2 regions of the Frigoribacterium sp. PhB107 genome follow, and region 2 is predicted to be linked to the other one. Evidence: predicted binding sites of a transcription regulator. Region 2 holds the regulator's gene; the other holds the start of a gene.

Region 1 (11,069 bases), on a different contig from region 2:
GGCGTCATCACGGTCACGAAGTCGGTGTCGGTGTCGCGCATCAGGTCGAGCGCGTACGGCTCGAGCACGGCGGACGGGTCGTCCGTGTCGAGGGCCTCGAGCACGAACGGGTTGTCGGCGATCGAGGTCGCGAGGGCGGTGCAGCGGGCAGCGGCCGCGCGCTCGGTGTCGGTGCGCGCGCTCGTCCACTGCCACCCCCCGGCGACGAGGGCGAGCACGACGACGCCGACGACCTGCAGGGCGAACAGGCGGGTGGCGATGCTGGCGCGGCGCATCGGACTGCCGGACGGTCCGGTCGCCTAGAGGACGGGCTCGACCAGCCGCACGTGCGAGACGGCGACGCGCGTCGGCTCCCCGGCGAACGCCGCGGCTCGCGCCTCGGACGCCAGGTACTCGGCCTCGAGCGCGAGGAACGCCTCGGCGTCGCCGGGAGCGCTGACGGCCCAGGTGAACTCGTCGACGTCGCGGTCGGCGTACGCGAACTCGATCGTGAAGCCCGAGGAGGTGCGGGCCGGCACGAGCCGGGAAGTGAACCAGGCGACGAAGTCGTCGAGCACCCCGGGGGCGAGCTCGTAGCGGCGCAGCTGGACGGTCTTCGTGGTGACGTCGTCGTCGGTCATGGCGCCACCCTAGCGACCGCCGCGGACACGTCCGAGTCCGCCGCGAACACTATGAACGCAAGCTCGTGCGGCGAGCGCACCGAGGTCATGCTGGCCCGATCCACCCGCCGACCGGCGACGACGTCGTCCCGGTCACGAGCACGAGGACCACCGATGGCAACGACGCCCTCCCCCCGAGACGACACGATCCACCGTTCGCCCCTCTCGCGCCTCCGGCGGATCGAGAAGTCGCACTGGCTCTACATCGCCGTGATCGTCGCGGTAGGGGCCGGCATCCTCGTCGGCCTGACGGCGCCCGACGTCGCGGTGCAGCTGAAGCCGATCGGCACCGCGTTCGTCTCGCTGATCTCGATGATGATCGCGCCGGTGATCTTCTGCACGATCGTGCTCGGCGTCGGCTCGATCGCGAAGGCGGCGACGGTCGGCAAGGTCGGCGGACTCGCGCTCGGCTACTTCATCGCGATGTCGACCTTCGCCCTGGCGATCGGCCTCGTCGTCGGCAACCTGATCCACCCCGGCGAGGGCCTGATGGTCGGCAGCACCGGCTACGAGGCCCCCGCGAGCGAGGAGGCGGGCGGCACCGCCGGCTTCCTGCTCGGCATCATCCCCGAGACCCTCGTGTCGTCGCTGACCAGCGGCTCGATCCTGCAGACGCTCTTCGTCGCCCTGCTCGTCGGCTTCGCGCTGCAGCGGATGGGCGCGCGCGGCGCGACGATCCTCGAGGGGGTCCGCAACCTGCAGGTGCTGGTGTTCCGCATCCTCGCGATGATCATGTGGGTCGCCCCGATCGGCGCGTTCGGCGCCATCGCGGCCGTCGTCGGAGAGACCGGCGTCGCGGCGATCGTCGCCTTGGCGACCCTGATGGTCGCGTTCTACGTCACCTGCATCGTGTTCGTCGCGGGCGTGCTCGGCACGGTGCTGAAGCTCGTCACGGGCATCAACATCTTCCGGGTGATGCGCTACCTCGGCCGCGAGTACCTGCTGATCGTGTCGACCTCGTCGAGCGAGGTGGCCCTGCCCCGCCTGATCGCGAAGATGGAGCACCTCGGCGTCTCGAAGCCCGTCGTCGGCATCACGGTGCCCACCGGCTACTCGTTCAACCTCGACGGCACCGCGATCTACCTGACGATGGCGTCGCTGTTCATCGCCAACGCGATGGGCACGCCGCTGAGCGTGGGGGAGCAGCTCTCGCTGCTGCTCTTCATGATGATCGCCTCGAAGGGCGCCGCAGGCGTCACCGGCGCCGGCATCGCCACCCTCGCCGGAGGGCTGCAGGCGCACCGGCCCGACCTGGTCGACGGCGTCGGCGTGATCGTCGGCATCGACCGCTTCATGTCGGAGGCCCGCGCCCTGACGAACTTCACCGGCAACGCGGTCGCGACGCTGCTCGTCGGCACCTGGACCCGCGAGGTCGACACGGACCAGGTCGAGCGCGTGCTCGGCGGCCGGTCGCCCTTCGACGAGTCGACGATGAGCGCCGACGGCCACGGCGACGCGGCACACGCGGCCGCCACGGGGGCCGGTGCCGAGGAGGCGGCGGCCGAGACCACGGGACCGGCGCGCGACGACCGCATCTCGACCGACACCGTGCGGACGATCGTCGGCGGCGACGAGCGGGTCCCGCGGCGCTGACCTGCGGCGGCGCGCGCCGTCGCCGTCGCCGCCAGCGCGAAGCACCCCGTAGTGGACGATGCACCCCGGAACGACGGGGTGCACGGTCCACTACGGGGTGCTCGAGGTCGAGGCGCGAGACGGGTCAGTCGTCGTCGTCCGCCGTCGGGTCCCAGTAGGCCCGGTGCTCACCGACGGTCTCGGCGAGCGCCTGCAGCGCGAACGTGCTCACCCGCGCCTCCTACGCACTCGTCGACGCCGCATCGGCATCGGCGCGAGTCGACTCGGACCCGGCCTGCGTCGTGCCGGCGCCGGACCCGGAGCCCGTCTCGACGGCCGTGGCCGGGCTGGTCGTCACCTCGATCCGGCGCGGGGCGGCCTTCTGCGTCACCGGGATGACGATCGAGAGGACGCCGGCGTCGTAGTGGGCCGAGATGCCGCTCGCGTCGACTCCCTCGCCGAGGCTGAACTGACGGAGGTACGAGCCGTGCGGGCGCTCCTTCGCCAGCCACTGCGCGCCGGTGCGGGCGTCGGCCGTCCGCTGGGCCTTGACGGTGAGCACCTGGCCGTCCACGTCGACGTCGACGCTGCCCGGGTCGACGCCCGGCATGTCGGCGGAGAGCACGTAGCGGTCGCCGTCGCGGTACAGGTCGACGGGCATCTGCCGCGGGCCCTGCCGCGTCGCGAGCAGGCTGCCGGCGAGGCGGTCGAGCTCGGTGAAAGGATCGAAGGTCATTGCCATGATGAAGAGTCCCCTTCCGTGACGGATTCACTGTCTCGTGGAGAGTTGAGTCGGTGTGGCTCAACTCGGTGACTCGATGGTAGGACGGCGTCACGGCTCATAGCTCGGAGATCGCTCAGATCAGGCTCGGAGTTCGCTCGGAGGAACGACCGGGGGTGCCTCAGGCGCCCCGGACAGCCGCAGCGACCTGGGCCACCGCCTCCTCGACGGCCTTCCGCCGACCCGCGTCGTCGTCGCGCTCGGAGTCGTGCACCCACGCCGTGGCGCCGCGTCGGGCGCCCACGTAGTCGACGATCCCGTGGCCGACCTGCGTCTCGAGCGCCTGCTCGTAGCCGTGCTTCTCGTAGCTCCCGGCGTCGTCCCCGGCCACGAGGAGGAGGTGGACCGTGAGCCTGCCGAGGTTGCGTCGCATCCCGCCCTCCCCCTCCGGCCCGCCCACGTCGAACGCCCAGCCGTTCACGAACACCCGGTCGATCCAGCCCTTGAGCAGGGCCGGCATCGACCACCACCAGACGGGGAGGACGAGCACGAGGTGGTCGGCGGCGTCGAGACGGCGGTGCTCGGCTGCGACGTCGGCGGGGAACTCGCCCCCCACCCGGTAACTGTGCCTGTCGGCGGCGCCGAACCGCGGGTCGAAGCCCTCGGCGGCGAGATCGGCGATCTCGACCTCGCCGGGCTCCAGCGCCGCCCGCACCAGCTCGGCTATGCCTGCGGTGAGCGACTCGGGGTCAGGGTGGGCGGTGACGATGAGCGTCTTCATGCCGTCCAGTCAACCGGCTCGGGCTGGCCGTCCGCCGCTTCCGGGAGTCCTGCTGACCCGCCAGAGTGGCCGACGAGGGCGAGGAGATCGAGGTGCTCGAGCTGCCCTTCGCCGAGGCGCTGGCCATGGTCGACGACGGCCGCATCGTCGACGGCAAGACGATCATGCTGCTGCAGTGGGCGGCGCTGCGCCGGCTCACGACGGGCGGCCTCGGCTAGGGAGCGCCGCCGGCGACGTCAGCCCTCGCGCAGCACCTTCGACATGGCGCGGCCGCGCGCGACCTCGTCGACGAGCTTGTCGAGCCGCCGGATCTGCTGCATCAGCTCGTCGTCGAGCTCCTCGATGCGGACGCCGCAGATCACGCCGGTCACGAGCGACGCCCGCGGGTTCAGCTCGGCCGCCGCGAAGAAGTCACGGAACGACGTCCGTGCCGCCAGGTGATCGGCGAGCCGCGCGTCGTCGTAGCCGGTCAGCCACGTGATCACCGTGTCGACCTCGGCGCGCGTGTGCCCCTTGCGTTCGGCCTTCGCCACGTAGAGCGGGTAGACGTCGGCGAACGCGGTGTCGTAGATGCGGCCGTTGCGGTCCATGGCGGCAGCGTAGCTGCGGGAGTCGTCCCCGTCAGCCCTCGCGCGCCTCCCTCGCCCGGCCCTTGATCGCCGAGATGACCTCGGTCTTCGCGTCGGCGTAGTCGTTCATGTCGTCCCAGCTGCGGGCGAGCAGGGCGCGCTTCGTCCGTTCGTAGAGCGCACGGTCGTCGTCGTCACGGCGCAGGTGGTCGCGAAGGAGGAGGTACTCGGCCACCGCAGGAGCCCCGCGGTCGTACACGTGCACGTGCACGTCCCGCTCCGGGGTGCGGACCAGCCGGTGCCCCGGCTCCCGCACGCGCAGCACGTAGCCGGCGGCGAGCAGGGGGTCGAGCCAGTCCTCCTCGGCGGTGACGTCGTCGACCGCGACGACGAGGTCGACGATCGGCTTCGCGGCCAGGCCGGGCACGGAGGTCGAGCCGATGTGCTCCACGTCGGCCTGCGTGCCGGTCGTCGCGAGGGCCGCGACGATGCGCCGCTCGTGCTCGCGGTAGAGCTCGGGCCACCGCGGGTCGGGGTCGTGCAGCGTGACGGCGATCGCCTCGGGGCCGCCGACCAGGTCGAGCTCGGTCACGTCGGGGCGGCGACGGGTACGGGTGCGGGGGCGGGGCTCGTCGGTCACCCGGCCATCCTCGCAGCCGTCCGCCTCGCGCTGTCTTCTCGGCACACGGCGTCATCTGCCCCCGAGTTCGTCCATGATGGTCCCGTGACCGACACCGACACCGCGAAGCGACCCGACGGAGCCAGCCGAGACGACGTCCGGGGGGCGGTCGACACCGACCTGCGCGCCGACGTGAGCTTCCTGGGCAGCCTGCTCGGGCGCGTGCTCACCGAGGCCGGCGGCCCCGACCTCCTGGCCGACGTCGAGCGCCTGCGCGCCGCCGTCATCTCTGCCTACGAGGACGCGACCGCGGGCCACGCCGGCAAGACGGACTCCGCCGAGCCGGTCGACCGCGCCGGCGAGATCGTCGCCGAGCTCGACCAGGAGCGCGCCGAGCAGGTCGCCCGGGCCTTCACCGTGTACTTCCACCTCTCCAACCTCGCCGAGGAGCACCACCGGGTGCGCGTGCTGCGCCGACGCCGCGAGCGCGCCGACTCGCTGCCCGCCGCGGTCGAGCGGCTCGTCGACGAGCTGGGGGCCGAGGAGGCGTCGGCACGTCTGCAGGCGCTGCGGTTCCAGCCCGTCTTCACCGCGCACCCCACCGAGGCCCGCCGCCGTGCGGTCGCGAGCACCATCCGCCGCATCAGCGACCTGCTCGACGAGCGCGACGCCGCGCAGAGCACGGCCGACCTGCTCGAGACCGAGCGCCGCCTCCTCGAGGAGATCGACGTGCTGTGGCGCACCTCGCCGCTCCGCACCACGCGCCCGACCCCGCTCGACGAGGTCCGCACCGCGATGAACGTCTTCGACCAGACGCTCTTCGAGGTCGTGCCGCACGTCTACCGCGTGCTCGACGACCGCCTCAACGGCGACGCGGCCGGCCGTCAGCCGGTGGCGGCCCCCGCCTTCATGCGCTTCAGCAGCTGGATCGGCGGCGACCGCGACGGCAACTCGCACGTCACCGCCGAGGTCACCCGCGCCGCCGCCGAGATCGCGTCCGAGCACGTGCTGCTCGGCCTGCACCGCGCGGCCGGCCGCATCGGCGGCACCCTGACCCTCGACGAGGCCGACACCCCGGCCGACGCCGGCGTCCGCGAGCTCGCCGAGCAGCAGCGCGCGCTCGACCCCGACACGGCCTCGCGCATCGGCATCCGCTCGCCCAACGAGACCCACCGCCGAGTGCTCCTGTTCGTCGCCGAGCGGATCGACGCCACGCGCCGCGGCGTCGAGGGCCTCGCCTACGCCGGGCCCGACGACCTGCTCGCCGACCTCCGCACCGTCCAGGCGTCGCTCCGTGCGGCCGGCGCCCACCGCGCGGCCAACGGCGAGCTGCAGAACCTCGTCTGGCAGGTCGAGACCTTCGGCTTCCACCTCGCGGAGCTCGAGGTGCGCCAGCACTCGCAGGTGCACCGCACCGCCCTGGAGGAGGCGCGCGCCGGCGGCGAGCTGAGCGCGCAGACCGTCGAGGTGCTCGACGTGTTCCGCACCGTCGCCTCGCTGCAGCAGCGTTTCGGGCGTCGTGCCGCCTCCCGGTACATCGTGTCGTTCACCCAGTCGTCGGCCGACCTCGCGAACGTCGTCGAGCTGGCCGAGCTCGCCCTCGGCTCGGCCGAGGCGGCGCCCGTGCTCGACGTCATCCCGCTGTTCGAGACGTTCGCCGACCTCGAGGCGTCGACGCGCATCCTCGACGAGGCCCTGCAGACCGACGCGGTGCAGCGTCGTCTCGCCGCGACCGGCCGAAAGCTCGAGGTGATGCTCGGCTACTCCGACTCGTCGAAGGACGTCGGCCCCGTCAGCGCCACCTTCGCGCTCTACGACGCGCAGGCGCGCATCGCCGAGTGGGCACGGAGCAACGACATCGAGCTGACCCTGTTCCACGGCCGCGGCGGCTCGATGGGCCGCGGCGGCGGACCGGCCCACGAGGCCGTCCGAGCCCAGCCGCCCGGGTCGGTCGAGGGCCGGTTCAAGATCACCGAGCAGGGCGAGGTCATCCTCGCGAACTACGGCAACAAGGTGATCGCTGCCCGCCACATCGAGCAGATGGCCGCCGCGACCCTGCACGCGTCGACGCCGTCCACGGCCGCCGCGAACGCCGCCTCCGCCGAGCGCTTCGCCCCGCTGGCCGCGGCCATGGACGCGGCCTCGCGCGACGCCTTCTTCGGCCTGGTCAAGGCCGACGGGTTCGCGACCTGGTTCGCCACGGTCACCCCGATGGAGGAGGTAGGCCTGCTCGCGCTCGGCTCGCGTCCCGCGCGGCGCGGCCTCTCGGTCGAGTCGCTCGAGGATCTTCGGGCGATCCCGTGGGTCTTCGCGTGGACCCAGGCCCGCATCAACCTCGCCGGCTGGTACGGCCTCGGCTCGGCGCTCGCCGCGGTCGGCCACGTGCAGGTGCTGCGCGAGGCCTACGAGGCCTGGCCGCTGTTCCGCACGATGATCAAGAACGTCGAGCTGTCGCTGGCGAAGACCGACGACCACATCGCCCGCCGCTACCTCGGCCTGGCCGAGCGCGACGACCTCGCCGACCGGGTGCTGGCCGAGATGGCGCTGACCCGCGAGTGGGTGCTCGCGACGAGCGGGTCGAGCGACGTGCTCGAGGGGCGACCGGTGCTCAGCCGTTCGGTGCGCCTCCGGAGCCCCTACGTCGACGCGCTGTCGCTGCTGCAGCTGCGGGCGCTGCGGGGCATCCGCCGCTCGGTCGAGAAGGACCCGGCGGACGCCGACCACCGCCTCCTGCTGCTCACCGTCAACGGCATCGCGGCCGGCCTGCAGAACACGGGCTGACCTCTCCTCCCTCATTCAGGAACATCGGTCCTGCGTCTCGCGGCGGGGGACCGATGTTCCTGAGTCGTGCACGATGCAGGAACGCGATCGACGGACTTCCTGCAGGCTGACGCGCCCGGTCTCGTGCCGCCGGGGCCACCTCCGACCTTCGGTCGATCCCCGAGGAGGCGGCCCCTCCGTACCCTCGGAGCATGAGCACCGAGACCGTGACCGACGGCAGACCCCGTGGCTGGGCCCGCGCCTGGGGCGAGACGTGGCGGCTCCTCGTCGCTCTCGTCTTCGGCCTGGTCGTGTCCCTCGCGGTCTGGTTCGGCGACCCGGCCGGTGCCCGCGACGCCGAGCCGCTCTTCGGCCTCTTCGTGTTCCTCGACGTGCTCGTCGGGCTCACCGTGCTCGTGATGCTGCCGCTGCGGCACCGCGCCCCGTTCGTCCTCACCCTGGTGGCGGTCGTGCTCGCGGGCATCTCGCCGTTCGCGTCGTGCGCCGCGTCGCTCATGCTCGTGTCGCTCGCGACCCGTCGGCGTGCGGCCGAGATCATCCCCGTGGCACTGGCCTTCGTCGTCGCGAGCGTGCTCGGCGAGGTGCTGTGGTTCCGTTCCGAGCCGGTCCTCCCGCTCTGGCAGACCCTCCTCGCGGTCGTCGTCGTCACGGCACTGATCGTCGTCGTCGGTCTCTACATCGGCGGTCGTCGTGAGCTGCTGCGCAGCCTGCGCGAGCGTGCCCGCCTCGTCGAGGAGGAGGAGCACCTCCGCCTGGCCCAGGCCCGCGACCACGAGCGCACCCGGATCGCCCGCGAGATGCACGACGTGCTCGCCCACCGGCTCTCGCTCGTCGCCCTGCACGCCGGGGCCCTCGAGTACCGCGACGACCTCGACCCGGCCGAGACGCGGGCCACCGCGGGCGTCATCCGGGAGAACGCGCGGACGGCGCTGACCGAGCTGCGGGACGTGCTCGGGGTGCTCCGCGAGCCCGGTCCCGACGGCGGCACGGTGGCCGCCCCGCCCCAGCCGACCCTGGCCGGGCTGGACGAGCTGCTCGACGAGGCACGGTCCGCGGGCATGGTCGTCCAGCTCGAGTCGTCGCTCCCCGAGACCCTGACCGGCGGCCGCGGCGACCCCGCCGCGGCGGACGGCCCGTCCGAGGAGGCGCCTCCCACGACGACGAGCCGGCACGCGTTCCGCATCGTGCAGGAGTGCCTGACGAACGCCCGCCGGCACGCCCCCGGGCAGCCGGTGACGGTGACGCTCGACGGGCGTCCCGGGGACCAGCTCGTCGTCCGGGTGGAGAACGCCCTCGGGGCTGCGCCCAGGGGGGCCGTCCCCGCGTATCCGTCGAGTCCCGGGGCGCCGTCGCCGGCCCTGTCGGCGGCAGGCTCCCTGCGTGCAGGTGCAGGTGCAGGTGCAGGTGCAGGTGCAGCCGCAGCCACTGGTGCGCGTGTCCTGCGCGGCGGCCACGGCCTCGACGGGCTGGCAGAGCGAGCCCGTCTCGCCGGCGGCACCCTGACCCTCGACTCGTCCGCGGGTCGCCACGTCGTGGAGGCGAGGCTGCCGTGGACCCGGTGACCCGCACCTCCGCCCCGGTCCGCGCCCCCGTGCGTGTCGTCCTCGTCGACGACGAGAGGCTCGTCCGGACCGGACTCCGCCTCATCCTCGGCGGCGAGCCGTCCGTCGAGGTGGTGGGCGAGGCCGGCGACGGCGTCGAGGCCGAGCACGTCATCGCCGAGACCGTCCCCGACGTCGTCCTGATGGACATCCGCATGCCGCGCCGTGACGGGCTCGCCGCGACCGAGCGCGAGCTCGCGCGTCGACCCGACCTCGCCGTCCTCGTGCTCACGACCTTCGACGCGGACGACATGGTGCTCGGGGCGCTGCGCCTGGGCGCCCGTGGCTTCCTGCTCAAGGACACGCCGCCGGCCGAGCTGGTGGCGGCGGTCCTCGCGGCGGCGCAGGGCCGGTCGACCCTGTCGCCGAGCGTGCTCGACCGCGTGATCGGAGCCGCGACGGCGTCCGTCCCCGTGCAGGCCGTCGACGGCAGCGCCGAGGAGGCGGCGGCCGCGGCCGACGAGGCCCGGTCCCGTCTCGCCTCGCTCACCGCCCGCGAGGCCGACGTCGTGCGCGGGGTCGTGCGCGGCCGGTCGAACGCGCAGATCGGAGCCGAGCTGTACGTCAGCGTCGCGACGGTGAAGACCCACCTCGGCCACGCCTACGACAAGCTCGGCGTCGACGGCCGGGTGCAGCTCGCGCTGCTGGCGCGGGCGGCGGGGCTCCCCGAGGACTGACGCCGCTCCTCCCCAGGTCACGATTCGACACCGCCTGTGCCCCCGCACGGCCACGACCCGGTGCCGGCCCGGGCGAGATGCCATGATCATCGGCAGAGCAGCGTCCGCTCGCCGTCCAGGAGGTCATCCGTCGTGTCTGTCCGTGCTGTCGTGCCCGTCCGCGTCGCGTCCCGCCCCGCCCGTCCGCGCCTCCTCGGCGCCGTCGCCGGCCTGGCCGGGCTGGTCCTGCTGTCCGGGTGTGCGTCGGCACCGTCGGGCGACGGGGGCGCCGCGACGGCCTCGACGCACTGCGCCCGGATGGTGACCAACTCCGGCGGCCTCGAGGACCGCTCGTTCAACCAGTCGAGCTGGGCCGGGCTGCAGGCTGCCGAGGCCGACGGCGTCGCCGCCCAGGTGCTCGTCTCGACCTCCGAGACCGACCTGGCGCCGAACGTGACCCAGGCCGTCGAGTCCGGCTGCGGCTTCGTCCTGACCGTCGGCTACGAGCTGGCCGCCGCCACCCAGGAGCAGGCCGCGGCGAACCCCGACGTCGACTTCGCCATCGTCGACGAGACCGTCGAGGGCGACAACGTCAAGCCGATCCTGTTCGACACGGCGCAGGCGTCGTACCTCGCCGGCTACCTCGCGGCCGGGGTCTCGAAGACCGGCGCGGTGGGCACCTTCGGCGGCGGCAACCAGCCGCCCGTGACCCTCTTCATGGACGGCTTCGCGCAGGGCGTCGAGGCCTACAACGCCGCGCACGGCGCCTCCGTGCGCCTGATCGGCTGGGACCCGGTCGCCCGCGACGGCTCGTTCACCGGCGACTTCGAGGACGTCAACAAGGGCAAGCAGGTCGCCCAGGCGCTGATCGACCAGGGTGCCGACGTGATCATGCCCGTCGCCGGCCAGGTCGGCGAGGGCGCCGCCTCCGCCGCGCTCGACGCCGGGGGAGTCAGCGTCATCTGGGTCGACAACGACGGCTACGACACGCTGCCCGAGGCGTACCGCCCGATCCTGCTGACCTCCGTGCTCAAGGACACCGAGCAGGCCGTGCGGGAGATCGCCGTGTCGACGACCGACGACAGCTTCACGAACGAGCCGTACGTCGGC
Region 2 (11,069 bases):
GCATCAGCACCAGGCCGGCGAGCAGCACGAGCGCGATGCCGATGATCCCGAACCGGGTGTCGCCCGTCAGCCCGACGAACAGCGTGAAGAGCCCCGGCGCCAGGAAGCTCACCGCGCGCCCGGTCGTCGCGTAGAGGCCGAAGATCTCGCCCTCGCGCCCGGGAGGCGTCACCCGCGCCAGGAACGACCGGCTGGCCGACTGGATCGGCCCGACGAACAGGGCGAGCGCGAGCCCGAACACCCAGAACAGGTTCGTGGCCGTGCCGATCGCGAGCACCGCGAACGCGGCGACGACGAGCCCCGCCAGCGCTCCGACGATGATCGTCTTGGCGCCGACCTTGTCGTCGAGCCAGCCGCCGACGAATGTGCCGATGCCGGCGACGAGGTTCGCGCCGACCGCGAAGTAGATCACCATGCTCGGCGTGAAGCCGAACACCTGGGCCGCGATGATCGCGCCGAACGTGAACACGGCCGCGAGCCCGTCGCGGAACACCGCGCTCGCCAGCAGGAACAGCAGCACCTGGCGGTTGGTGCGCCAGAGCTTCGCGATGGTCGAGCCGAGGAGGCGGTACGAGCCCACGATCCCGACCCGAGGCCGTCCCGGCGCGGCGGGCAGCTCGGGCACGCTGAGCAGCACCGGCACCGCGAAGACGGCGAACCACACGGCGGAGACGACGATCGACAGGCGGACGTCCCACGAGCCGCCGTCGGCGCCCGTCGCGACGCCGAACAAGCCGCCGCGCCCCTCGACGCCGAAGCTCTGCAGGAAGGCGACCAGGAGGAGCAGGAGCAGGACGATGCCCCCGACGTAGCCGAGTCCCCAGCCGAAGCCGGACACCTTGCCGATCGTCTTCGGCGTCGAGACCTGCACGAGCATCGCGTTGTAGTTGACGCTGGCGAACTCGAAGAAGAGGTTGCCGACGGCGAGCAGCGCGGCGCCGAAGACGAGGTAGCCCGGCGCCGGGGCCACGAACACCATCGCCAGCATGGCGAGGACGACGAGTCCGGTGTTGACGGCGAGCCAGAGCTTGCGACGGCCCGAACCGTCGCTGCGCTGCCCGAGCACCGGCGCGAGCAGCGCGATCAGCACGCCGGCGATCGTCAGCGCGGTCGAGATGACGGTGGCGCTCGCGGCCAGCGCCTCGGTCTCGCCCGCCGCCGCGACGATCTCCGGGTCGACGAAGGCGCCGCTCGCGAGGTAGGTGCTGAACACGAACGAGGTGACGACGGCGTTGAACGCGGCGGAGCCCCAGTCCCACAGCGCCCACGAGACGACCCGGCGGCGGGGGATCGGGGTGGCGTCGGCGAGCGTCTGCGCTGCGGTCATGGGGGTCAACCTAGTCGGCGCCGGTGTCGCGGAGGAGGCGCTGCCTCCCTCTGGGGGCACGGCGGGGGCACGGTGCCGGGCAGGCGCCGGTCCCGCCGACCCTCACCGCGCCTCCTTGAGTCGTTCTGGCTCAACTTTCAGGTTCAGAACTTGACTCGTCCGACGCCGCGAGTAAAGTTGATGCCAGCGGACTCAAGGTCCGCGGCAGTCTTCCCGGTCCGCCGGGCCCTCGCCCGGTCAGCCGGGCACCCCCAGACAGCACCGCACCAGAACGAAGGAGCGCCACCCATGGCACGTGCAGTAGGAATCGACCTCGGAACCACCAACTCGGTCGTCAGCGTCCTCGAGGGCGGCGAGCCCACCGTCATCGCGAACGCCGAGGGCCTCCGCACGACCCCCTCGGTCGTCGCCTTCACGAAGGACGGCGAGGTGCTGGTCGGCGAGACCGCCAAGCGCCAGGCCGTCACCAACGTCGACCGCACCATCGCGAGCGTCAAGCGCCACGTCGGCACCGACTGGAAGGTCGAGATCGACGACAAGAAGTACACCCCGCAAGAGATCAGCGCGCGCATCCTCGGCAAGCTGAAGCGCGACGCCGAGCAGTACCTCGGCGAGGATGTGACCGACGCCGTCGTCACCGTGCCCGCGTACTTCAACGACTCCGAGCGCCAGGCCACGAAGGAGGCCGGCGAGATCGCGGGCCTCAACGTGCTCCGCATCATCAACGAGCCCACCGCGGCGGCCCTCGCCTACGGCCTCGACAAGGGCAAGGAGGACGAGCTCATCCTCGTCTTCGACCTCGGCGGCGGCACGTTCGACGTGTCCCTCCTCGAGGTGGGCAAGGACGACGACTTCTCGACGATCCAGGTCCGCAGCACCTCGGGCGACAACCGCCTCGGCGGCGACGACTGGGACAACCGCATCGTCGAGCACCTCATCAAGAAGTTCAAGGACGCCCACGGCGTCGACCTGTCGACCGACAAGATCGCGAAGCAGCGCCTGAAGGAGGCGGCCGAGCAGGCCAAGAAGGAGCTCTCGTCGAGCACCTCCACCTCCATCCAGCTGCCCTACCTGACGCTCACCGCCGACGGCCCGCTCAACCTCGACGAGACCATCTCGCGCTCGCAGTTCGAGCAGTGGACCAGCGACCTGCTCGACCGCACCAAGAAGCCCTTCAATGACGTGATCAAGGAGGCGGGCGTCAAGGTCTCCGACATCGCGCACGTCGTGCTCGTCGGCGGCTCCACCCGCATGCCCGCCGTCACCGAGGTCGTCAAGTCGCTGACCGGCGGCCAGGAGCCCAACAAGGGCGTCAACCCGGACGAGGTCGTCGCCGTCGGCGCCGCGCTGCAGGCCGGCGTGCTGAAGGGCGAGCGCAAGGACGTCCTGCTCATCGACGTCACCCCCCTGAGCCTCGGCATCGAGACCAAGGGCGGCGCGATGACCAAGCTCATCGAGCGCAACACGGCCATCCCGACCAAGCGCAGCGAGACCTTCACGACGGCCGACGACAACCAGCCGTCCGTCGCCATCCAGGTCTTCCAGGGCGAGCGCGAGTTCACCCGCGACAACAAGAACCTCGGCACCTTCGAGCTGACCGGCATCGCGCCGGCCCCCCGTGGCGTCCCGCAGGTCGAGGTCACCTTCGACATCGACGCCAACGGCATCGTGCACGTGTCCGCGAAGGACAAGGGCACCGGCAAGGAGCAGTCGATGGTCATCTCGGGCGGCTCGTCGCTCTCGAAGGACGACATCGAGCGCATGGTCCGCGAGGCGGAGGAGAACGCTGCAGAGGACAAGGCGCGTCGCGAGGCCAACGAGACCCGCAACAACGCCGAGCAGCTCGTCTACTCGATCGAGAAGCTGATCAAGGAGAACGACGACAAGCTGCCCGACGACGTCAAGTCCGAGGTCCAGGCCGACGTCGACGCGCTCAAGACCGCGCTCGCCGGCGACGACGACTCCGCGATCAAGCCCGCCTTCGACAAGCTCAACGAGAGCCAGTCGAAGCTCGGCCAGGCCATCTACTCGCAGAGCCAGGGCGAGGAGGCCGGCGCCGCGGGCGCGGCCGGTGCCGACGGTGCTTCCGCCGACGGCCAGGCCCAGGGCGACGACGAGGACATCGTCGACGCCGAGGTCGTGGACGACGACGACAACGACAAGAAGTAGGACGGTCTCCCCATGGCAGACGAGAACGGCAACACGCCTGACGAGCCGGTGGTGAACGACAAGCGCCGCATCGACCCCGAGACGGGCGAGGTGCGTCCCGAGCCGGCCGCCCCCTCCGAGGACGGCGGCACCGCCGCGGTCACCGACCCCGACGAGCTGATCGAGGCCGAGGCCCCCGACGTCGAGGTGCCCGCGGGCGCCGAGGCGCCGGAGGGCGCGGCCGAGGCGGCCGCCGAGATGGCGGCCGAGGGCGAGGCCGAGGGCGCAGAGCCTCTCAGCGCCGACGACGAGGCCATCCTCGACGCGGCCAGCCGCGACCTCGTCGCGGACATGCGCCAGGACATGCTCCGGGCGCAGGCTGAGCTGGTGAACTTCCGGAGGCGCGTCGAGCGCGACCGCGAGGCGAACCGCGAGGCCGTGGTCGCCGAGGTCGTGCGCTCGCTCCTCCCCGCGCTCGACGACCTGGCCCGTGCCGAGAAGCACGGCGACCTGGCCGAGGGCCCGATGGTCATCGTGGCGCAGAAGATCCGCGGCGGGCTCGACAAGTTCGGGCTCGTGCAGGTCGGCGAGAAGGGCGAGGTCTTCGACCCCACCATGCACGACGCCCTGGTCCAGCTGCCGAGCGCCGACGTCACGGTGAACACCGTGGCCGACGTGATCGAGCCGGGCTACAAGATCGGCGACCGGGTCATCCGGGCCGCGAAGGTCGCGGTGCACACGCCGCAGTAGCGGCATCCGCGACGCGAGTCGCGACGGGCGGTGGGCTCCTCGAGAAGGGGCCCGCCGCCTCCCCCATTCCCCGGCGGTCGCTCCCGAGCGACGGCACAGAGACAAGAGAGGAGGTGCCGGATGGCCAGCCAGGACTGGTTCGACAAGGACTTCTACGCCGTTCTCGGTGTCTCCAAGGACGTCACGGCGGCAGAGCTCAAGAAGGTCTACCGCAAGCTCGCCCGCAAGTACCACCCCGACTCCAACCCCGGCGACGCGGCCGCGGAGGCGAAGTTCAAGGAGGTGAGCGAGGCCAACTCGGTGCTCTCCGACCCCGAGCAGCGCCGCGAGTACGACCAGATCCGGGCCATGGGCTCGGGCGCGCGCTTCACCGCAGGCAGCGGTGGCCCCGGCGGCGGCGGGGGCGGCTTCGAGGACGTCTTCGGCGGCATGTTCGGCGGCGGGCAGCCCGGCGGCGCTCGCCCGCAGTACCGCCAGCAGGGCGGCGGCGGCTTCGACGACATCTTCGGCGGCATGTTCGGCGGCGGCGGCTTCGGCCAGACGAGCGGCGGCTTCCGCGGCTACGGCGGTCCGCAGAAGGGCCGCGACATGACGGCCACGACGACGCTCGACTTCCAGACGGCCGTCGTCGGCGAGACGATCTCGCTGCAGGGCGCGAACGGCCGTCCGATGAAGGTCCGCATCCCGGCGGGCGTGCACGACGGCCAGAAGATCCGGCTGCGCGGCAAGGGCGAGCCCAGCCCCGACGGCGGCGAGGGCGGCGACATGGTCCTCACCATCGCCGTGCGCAAACACCCGGTGTTCGAGCTCGACGGCCAGAACCTGCGGCTCGACGTGCCGGTGACGTTCGCCGAGGCCGCGCTCGGCGCGACCATCGAGGTCCCGACGCTGGGCGGCGACCCCGTGCGGCTGCGGGTCGCGCCCGGCACCCCGTCCGGCCGCGTGCTGCGCGTCAAGGGACGCGGCGTCGTCACCAAGTCGGGCACCGGTGACCTGCTCGCCACCGTCCAGGTGGCCGTGCCGTCGCACCTCAGCGACAAGGCGAAGGAGGCGGTCGAGGCGCTGGCCGCGGCCCTCCCGGCCGAGAACCCCCGCGACGACCTCATCGTCAGGGCCCGCGCGCAGGCGTGACGACCATGGACGAGAACTCGCCGCTCTTCGCCATCGCGACCGCCGCCGAGCTCGCGGGCATGCACGCCCAGACGCTGCGGCAGTACGACCGGCTCGGCCTCGTCGTCCCGCAGCGGACGGCGGGCAAGTCGCGTCGCTACTCGATGCGCGACGTCGTCCAGCTGCGCGAGATCGGCCGGCTGGGCGGCGAGGGAGTGTCACTCGAGGGCATCAAGCGGATCCTCGAGCTCGAGAACCAGGTCACGTCGCTGCAGTCGCGCGTGCGCGAGCTGGAGCGGGCCCTGGCCGACGAGCTGGTCAACCGGCCCGGCGCGCGGGTCTTCGCGGCCGGCGAGAGCGGCGTCGTGCCGCTGCGGCAGGGCATGCGCCCCCGGCGGCAGACGGCCGTGGTGGTCTGGCGACCCGAGCGCTGACGCGGGTCCGACGGCCGCCGCTCGCTGCGGGCCCGCCGTCGTCGTGGACGGTGCACCCCGGAGTGGACGATGCACCCCGTCGTTCGGGGGTGCACCGTCCACTCCGGGGTGTCTCGCCCCGCGTGCCCGGTAGCCTCGTGGCGTGATCGACTTCGACCAGCTCCGCCGGTGGCCCGACGTCGAGGCCCCCGACCTGGTCGCGCACGACGCGACCGACCGCCTCCTGCTCGACGAGGCCGCGTCGCGGCTGTCCGCAGGGTCCGAGGTCGTCGTGGTCGGCGACCGGTACGGAGCCCTGACCCTGGGCGCGGTCGCAGGAGGCGCCTCCTCGGTCCGCGTGCACCAGGACTCGCTCTCGGGCGAGCGCGCCCTCGCGGCCAACGCGGCCAGGCTCGCCTTGCCGCTCGACTCCGTCGTGCAGCACGACCTCGACCCCGCGCTCGTCGTCGGGGCGCGGTTCGTGCTCGTGCAGCTGCCCCGCTCGCTCGACGCGCTCGACGAGGTCGCGGCCCTCGTGGCGGCCCACGCCGCCCCGGACGTGGTCGTGCTCGCGGGGGGCCGCCTCAAGCACATGACCCGCGCCATGAACGAGGTGCTCGGCCGCCACTTCGGCCAGGTGTCCGCGGGGCTGGCCCGGCAGAAGTCGAGGCTGTTGACGGCCTCGGTGCCGCGTCCGGGCGGCTCGGCGCCGTGGCCGCGGTCGCAGCGGCACGCCGACCTCGGCCTGACCGTGGTCGCCCACGGCGCCGCGTTCGCCGGGACGGGGGTCGACATCGGCACCCGGCAGCTGCTCGCCCTCGTCGACCGGATGCCCGAGGCCGCGTCGGTCGTCGACCTGGGCTGCGGCACCGGGCTGCTCGCGGCGGCCTACGCGCGCCGGGCACCGGGAGCGCGGGTCGTCGCGACCGACCAGTCGGCCGCGGCGGTCGCCTCCGCCCGGGCGACGATCGCCGCCGCCGGCCTGGCCGACCAGGTGGAGGTGCGGCGCGCGGACGCGGGCGACTCGCTGCCCGAGGGCGGCGACGACCTGGTGCTGCTCAACCCGCCGTTCCACGTCGGCGCAGCGGTGCACACCGCCATCGCGCAGAAGCTGTTCGACGCCGCGGCGCGGCTGCTCCACCCCGGGGGCGAGCTCTGGACGGTCTACAACTCGTCGCTGTCGTACCGCGGCGCCCTCGAGCGCACGGTGGGGACGACGCGGCAGGTCTCGCGGTCGCCGAAGTTCACGGTGACCGCGAGCACGCGGCGCTGACGACCTGACGATCGACGGCCTGGCGGCGGGACGGCCTGGGGCGGCTCAGGCCGTCCTGCCGCGTCAGGCGGGCTCGTCGAGGCGCAGCGATGCGTCGAGGTAGGCGAGGAGCGCCAGGGCGTAGGCCGTCTCGGCGTCGTCCGCCACGTGGTGCTCGTGCTCGTCTGCCGTCGACCGCGGGCGGAGCAGCACCGTCCAGCCGAGGTGCTCGTCGTCCTCGGTCTCGTGGGTCAGCGAGACGAACGCCGGGCCGAGCAGCGTCCGCAGCTGGTCCTCGCGCGGCAGCCAGAGCGCCGCGTCGGCCGAGACCGAGTCGAGCGCCCACTCGGTCGTGCCGTTGAAGCCGAGCTCGGTGCCGGTCGGGTAGTGGTGCGCCTCGATGGTCATGTCGCTCAGCGTGAAGACGTCGGGCGCCTCGTCGGCGTCGGCGAGGTGCTCGACGACGAAGCGGTCCCCGGACGCGGGGCGCCAGCGGAGCCCGGCGGAGCGGAGGCGGCGGGCGAGGTCGACGGTGATCATCGGCTCATCCTGCCTCAGCGGGCTGTGACGGTGTTGCCCGTGCCGTCGGTGTTGACCACGGGGTCGGAGTCGCTGCCGTGCACGACCTCGTTGTCGACGCCCTCGACGTCGACCTGCGCGACCGTCTCGACCTCGACGTGGTTGCCGGAGCCCATGACGACGACGACCCGGGCCGGGCCGCTGTGCAGCGTCCCGTCCACGCCCGCGACGACGACCGTGTCGCAGCCGCCGGGCAGCGACTTCTCGCTCGGGTCGTCGTCGTGGAAGGTCATCCAGGCGAAGCCGTCGACGCAGGCGTCCGTGGTGGCGTCGGAGACGAACGGTGCGGCTGTCCGGTCGCCCGTGGAGGTCGGAGGGGTTGTCGACGCGGCGGCGGTGGTGCTCGACGACGTCGGGGGCTCGACCGCTGCGCAGCCGGCGAGGACGGCGAGGGCCGCCGCCACGGCCGCCGACGACACGAGGGCGGCCGGGCGGAAGGCGGGGTGGATGCGTCCCACGGCGTCGCCCGCTGCCTAGGCCGCCGGGGCGACGGTGTTGCGCTCGCCCGCGTCCTCGACCGTGGGGGCGGCGCCGCCGTGGGTGACCACGTCGTCGTCGCCGGCCAGGCGGACCGTGGTGACCTGGTCGACGGACACGGTGACGCCGGTGCCCTCGACGACGAGCGTGCCCACGGTGCCGAGCTCGACCGTGCCTCCCGAGCCGACGACCGAGACGAGGTCGCAGTCGGAGTCGACCACGGCGACGGGGGAGTCTGCCTCGATCGTGGCCTCGGCCTCAGGGCCGGAGTCGGTCTCGAGCGCGGCGTCCGGGCCGGTGCCGGTGTCCACGAGCATGAAGCCGTCGGTGCAGGTGCCGGTCTCGGCGGCGGCCGCCCGGGGCGTGTCGGTGGGCGAGGGCGCGGCGTCGTCGGGGCCGGTCGTGGCGGTGCAGCCGGCGAGCACCGCCAGGCCGGTGACGGCGAGGGCGAGGGTCGCTGCTGCGGGGCGGCGCCGTGCCGCGCGGGCGGTCATCGGCCGGTCACCGTGTTGCCGGTGGTGCCGGCGTCGTTGACGACGGGCGCGTCACCAGTGTGGCTGAGCGTGTTGCCGTCGCCGGCGAAGTCGATCGTGCCGACGGCGTCGGCGGTGACGGTGATGCCCGTGCCCTCGACGACGACGTGCTCGACGTCGGCGAGCGTGACGGTGCCGTCGCTGCCGATCACGTTCACGCTGTCGCAGGCCTCGGTGAAGACGACGTCGGTGGTCTCGTCGTCGAGCACGACGGAGGCATTGCCGTCGACGCAGGTCTCGGTGACGAAGGGGCTGGTGGTCGACTCGGCGAGCGGGGTGCTCGAGCCTGTCGCGTCGGGGGTGCCGTCGGTGCTGGCTGCGTTCGTGCAGCCGGCGACGCCGGTGAGCAGGACGGCGCCGAGCAGGGCGGAGAGGGTGGCGGTGCGGAGGCGGGGCGCGTGCATGGTGGAGCCTTTCGGGGTCTGGGGCGGCGCGGTGGGGGCCGGGCCCGGGGAGGCATGTCGTCTCCCCGGGCCCGGCTGTGGTGCAGGTGGTGCGGTGGTGCTGCTGGCGCTAGTTGCCGCTGTGGTTCCAGGCGAAGCCGGTGATGGAGTCGCTCTGGCCGTTGCGGGCCTTCTGGTCGATGTTCAGGACGTAGTCGTGGGTGGGGCCCCAGACTCGGGTGAACGACCAGTGGCCGTCGGCGTCGGCCTCGACCGTGCGGTAGGTCGTGTCGCTCTTGGCGGAGCGGATCGAGACCGTGGCGAACGGCGTCGCGGTGCCCTCGAAGCGGGCGGCCACGCCGGTGTCGTAGGTGTCGCCGACCGCGGGGCTGGTGAGGACGAGCGGCGCGAAGACGGGTGCCTTGACGTTGACCGTGGTGGTGCTGGTGGTCTTGTCGGGGTTCGTCTGCGTGACCTGGACGGCGTAGTCGTTCGAGGGGCCCCAGTTGCGCTCGGGCAGCGCCCAGGTGCCGTCGGGCTTCACGGTCGCGCGGCCCATGGGCACGTTCCAGCCGTTGGTGGCGTTGACGGCCTCGACGGTGGCGCCGGGGGTGCCGGTGCCGGTGAGGACGTTCAGGCCGGGACGGTACGTGGCGCCGTCGGTGATGCTGGTGACGTCGACGGGCACGTTGACGACCGCGGTGGCGAGGTGCAGGGCGGTGCGCTGGGTGTCGGTGCCCTTGGCGGCGACGAACGCGATGTCGTACCCGGCGCTCGTCGGGCCGAGGTAGCGGTCGAAGGCCCAGGTGCCGGCGAGGCCGGCCGTGGCGCGGCCCATGGGGGTGGACCACTGGTTCGTGGCCGTGACGACGGTGCCGGGCATCGCGGTGCCGGTGAAGGTGGTGGTGCCCACGGTGTAGGTGCTGTCGTTCACGGGGCTGGTGACCTCGAAGCCGAGGGCTCCCGCGTAGTTCAGCTTGAGAGACACCGTCTGGGGGTCGCCGACCGGGGGCGTGGCGGTGAAGGTGAGGTCGTAGCCGGCAGCGGTGGGGCCGAGGATGCGGTTGAACGACCAGGTGCCGTCGGTCGCCGTCGCCGTGCCCATCGGGGTGCCCCACTGGTTCGTGGCGCGGATCGTCGAGCCGACCGGGGCGGTGCCGCGGAAGGTGGTCATGCCCTCGGCGTAGGTCTGGCCGTCGACGTGGCTCGTGACGGCGAGGGGCAGCTCGGCCGCGACCCGGGTCAGGGTGTGGGTGAGGGTGCTGACCTCGCCGCCCGCGTCCTGGGTGACGGTGAGGTCGCTGACGCCCATGCCGAGGCCGCGCGTCGGGGTGATCGTCCAGTCGCCGTCGACGACGGTGGTGGTGCCGATCGCGGTCGCGCCGTAGCCGATGGTGACGCTGGCACCGTCCTGGCCGTGGCCGGTGAAGACGGGGCGGCTGGTGGTGACGGTCGAGCCGCTCTCGGGGGTCTCGACGGTCAGGGGCTTGAAGGTCTCGGCCTCGGGGTTGATCGTGATCGTCGAGGTGGTGACGTTGCCGCCCTTGCCGGTCTGGGTGACCTCGAGGACGTGCTTGCGGGCGTCGAGGTCGGAGGTGGCGAGGTTCCAGGTGCCGTTGACGAGCACGTCCCCGCTGCCGATGACCGTGGCGTGGCCCTGCTCGCGGACCAGGAGCTGTGCGCGGGGCTCGCCGGTGCCGCGCATGGCGAGGGGCCCGCCGTCGTGGGCGGCGTCGGGGACGGGGCGGGTGACCTCGACCGCGGCACCGTAGGCGATGCTCTGGCTGATGTCGCCGTTGCGTTCGTGGTCGATCAGCTGGTGGATGGTCACGGGGTAGGCGCCGCCGAGGTTCGGGGCGGTGACCTCGAGGCTCCAGGTGCCGTCGATCGGGGAGGCGGGGGCCCGGTCGATCTCGGTGCCGGTGGCGTCCTCGACCACGACGGTGGCGCCGGGGTGGGCGCTGCCGGAGAGGACGGCCTTCTTCGTCACGTCGGGGTCGAACGTCACGGTCGCGTCCACGGGATCCACGGCCAGGTCGATCTCGACCCTCGCATCGTCGGTCTTCGTACCGTCTTCGTACTGCTCAAGGATCGTCG

What was found. Region 2 encodes HspR, which represses chaperone genes until heat shock. Its sites were predicted from a motif close to AAGTTGAGTCNNNNNGACTCAACTT; they were not measured.
Region 1: EDF18_RS11715 (Hsp20/alpha crystallin family protein) is a predicted target of HspR. The motif match lies at 3,016-3,040, and genes of this name have one in related genera.

The regions. Positions count from the first base shown of each region.
Region 1 covers NZ_RJKU01000002.1:734,785-745,853, forward strand. Annotated here, with positions in the region: gene EDF18_RS11700 (ATP-binding protein) at 1-275, opposite strand, end outside; gene EDF18_RS11705 (hypothetical protein) at 300-620, opposite strand; gene EDF18_RS11710 (cation:dicarboxylate symporter family transporter) at 774-2,252, shown strand; gene EDF18_RS11715 (Hsp20/alpha crystallin family protein) at 2,473-2,967, opposite strand; gene EDF18_RS11720 (NAD(P)H-dependent oxidoreductase) at 3,134-3,733, opposite strand; gene EDF18_RS16485 (hypothetical protein) at 3,799-3,951, shown strand; gene EDF18_RS11725 (DUF2200 domain-containing protein) at 3,970-4,323, opposite strand; gene EDF18_RS11730 (GrpB family protein) at 4,355-4,942, opposite strand; gene EDF18_RS11735 (phosphoenolpyruvate carboxylase) at 5,027-7,702, shown strand; gene EDF18_RS11740 (histidine kinase) at 7,894-9,264, shown strand; gene EDF18_RS11745 (response regulator transcription factor) at 9,261-9,980, shown strand; gene EDF18_RS11750 (BMP family protein) at 10,113-11,069, shown strand, end outside.
Region 2 covers NZ_RJKU01000003.1:198,840-209,908, forward strand. Annotated here, with positions in the region: gene EDF18_RS14480 (MFS transporter) at 1-1,327, opposite strand, end outside; gene dnaK (molecular chaperone DnaK) at 1,616-3,496, shown strand; gene EDF18_RS14490 (nucleotide exchange factor GrpE) at 3,509-4,225, shown strand; gene EDF18_RS14495 (DnaJ C-terminal domain-containing protein) at 4,346-5,356, shown strand; gene EDF18_RS14500 (heat shock protein transcriptional repressor HspR) at 5,362-5,769, shown strand; gene EDF18_RS14505 (class I SAM-dependent methyltransferase) at 5,912-7,021, shown strand; gene EDF18_RS14510 (pilus assembly protein CpaE) at 7,085-7,540, opposite strand; gene EDF18_RS14515 (DUF3060 domain-containing protein) at 7,555-8,037, opposite strand; gene EDF18_RS14520 (DUF3060 domain-containing protein) at 8,053-8,550, opposite strand; gene EDF18_RS14525 (DUF3060 domain-containing protein) at 8,547-8,993, opposite strand; gene EDF18_RS14530 (hypothetical protein) at 9,103-11,069, opposite strand, start outside.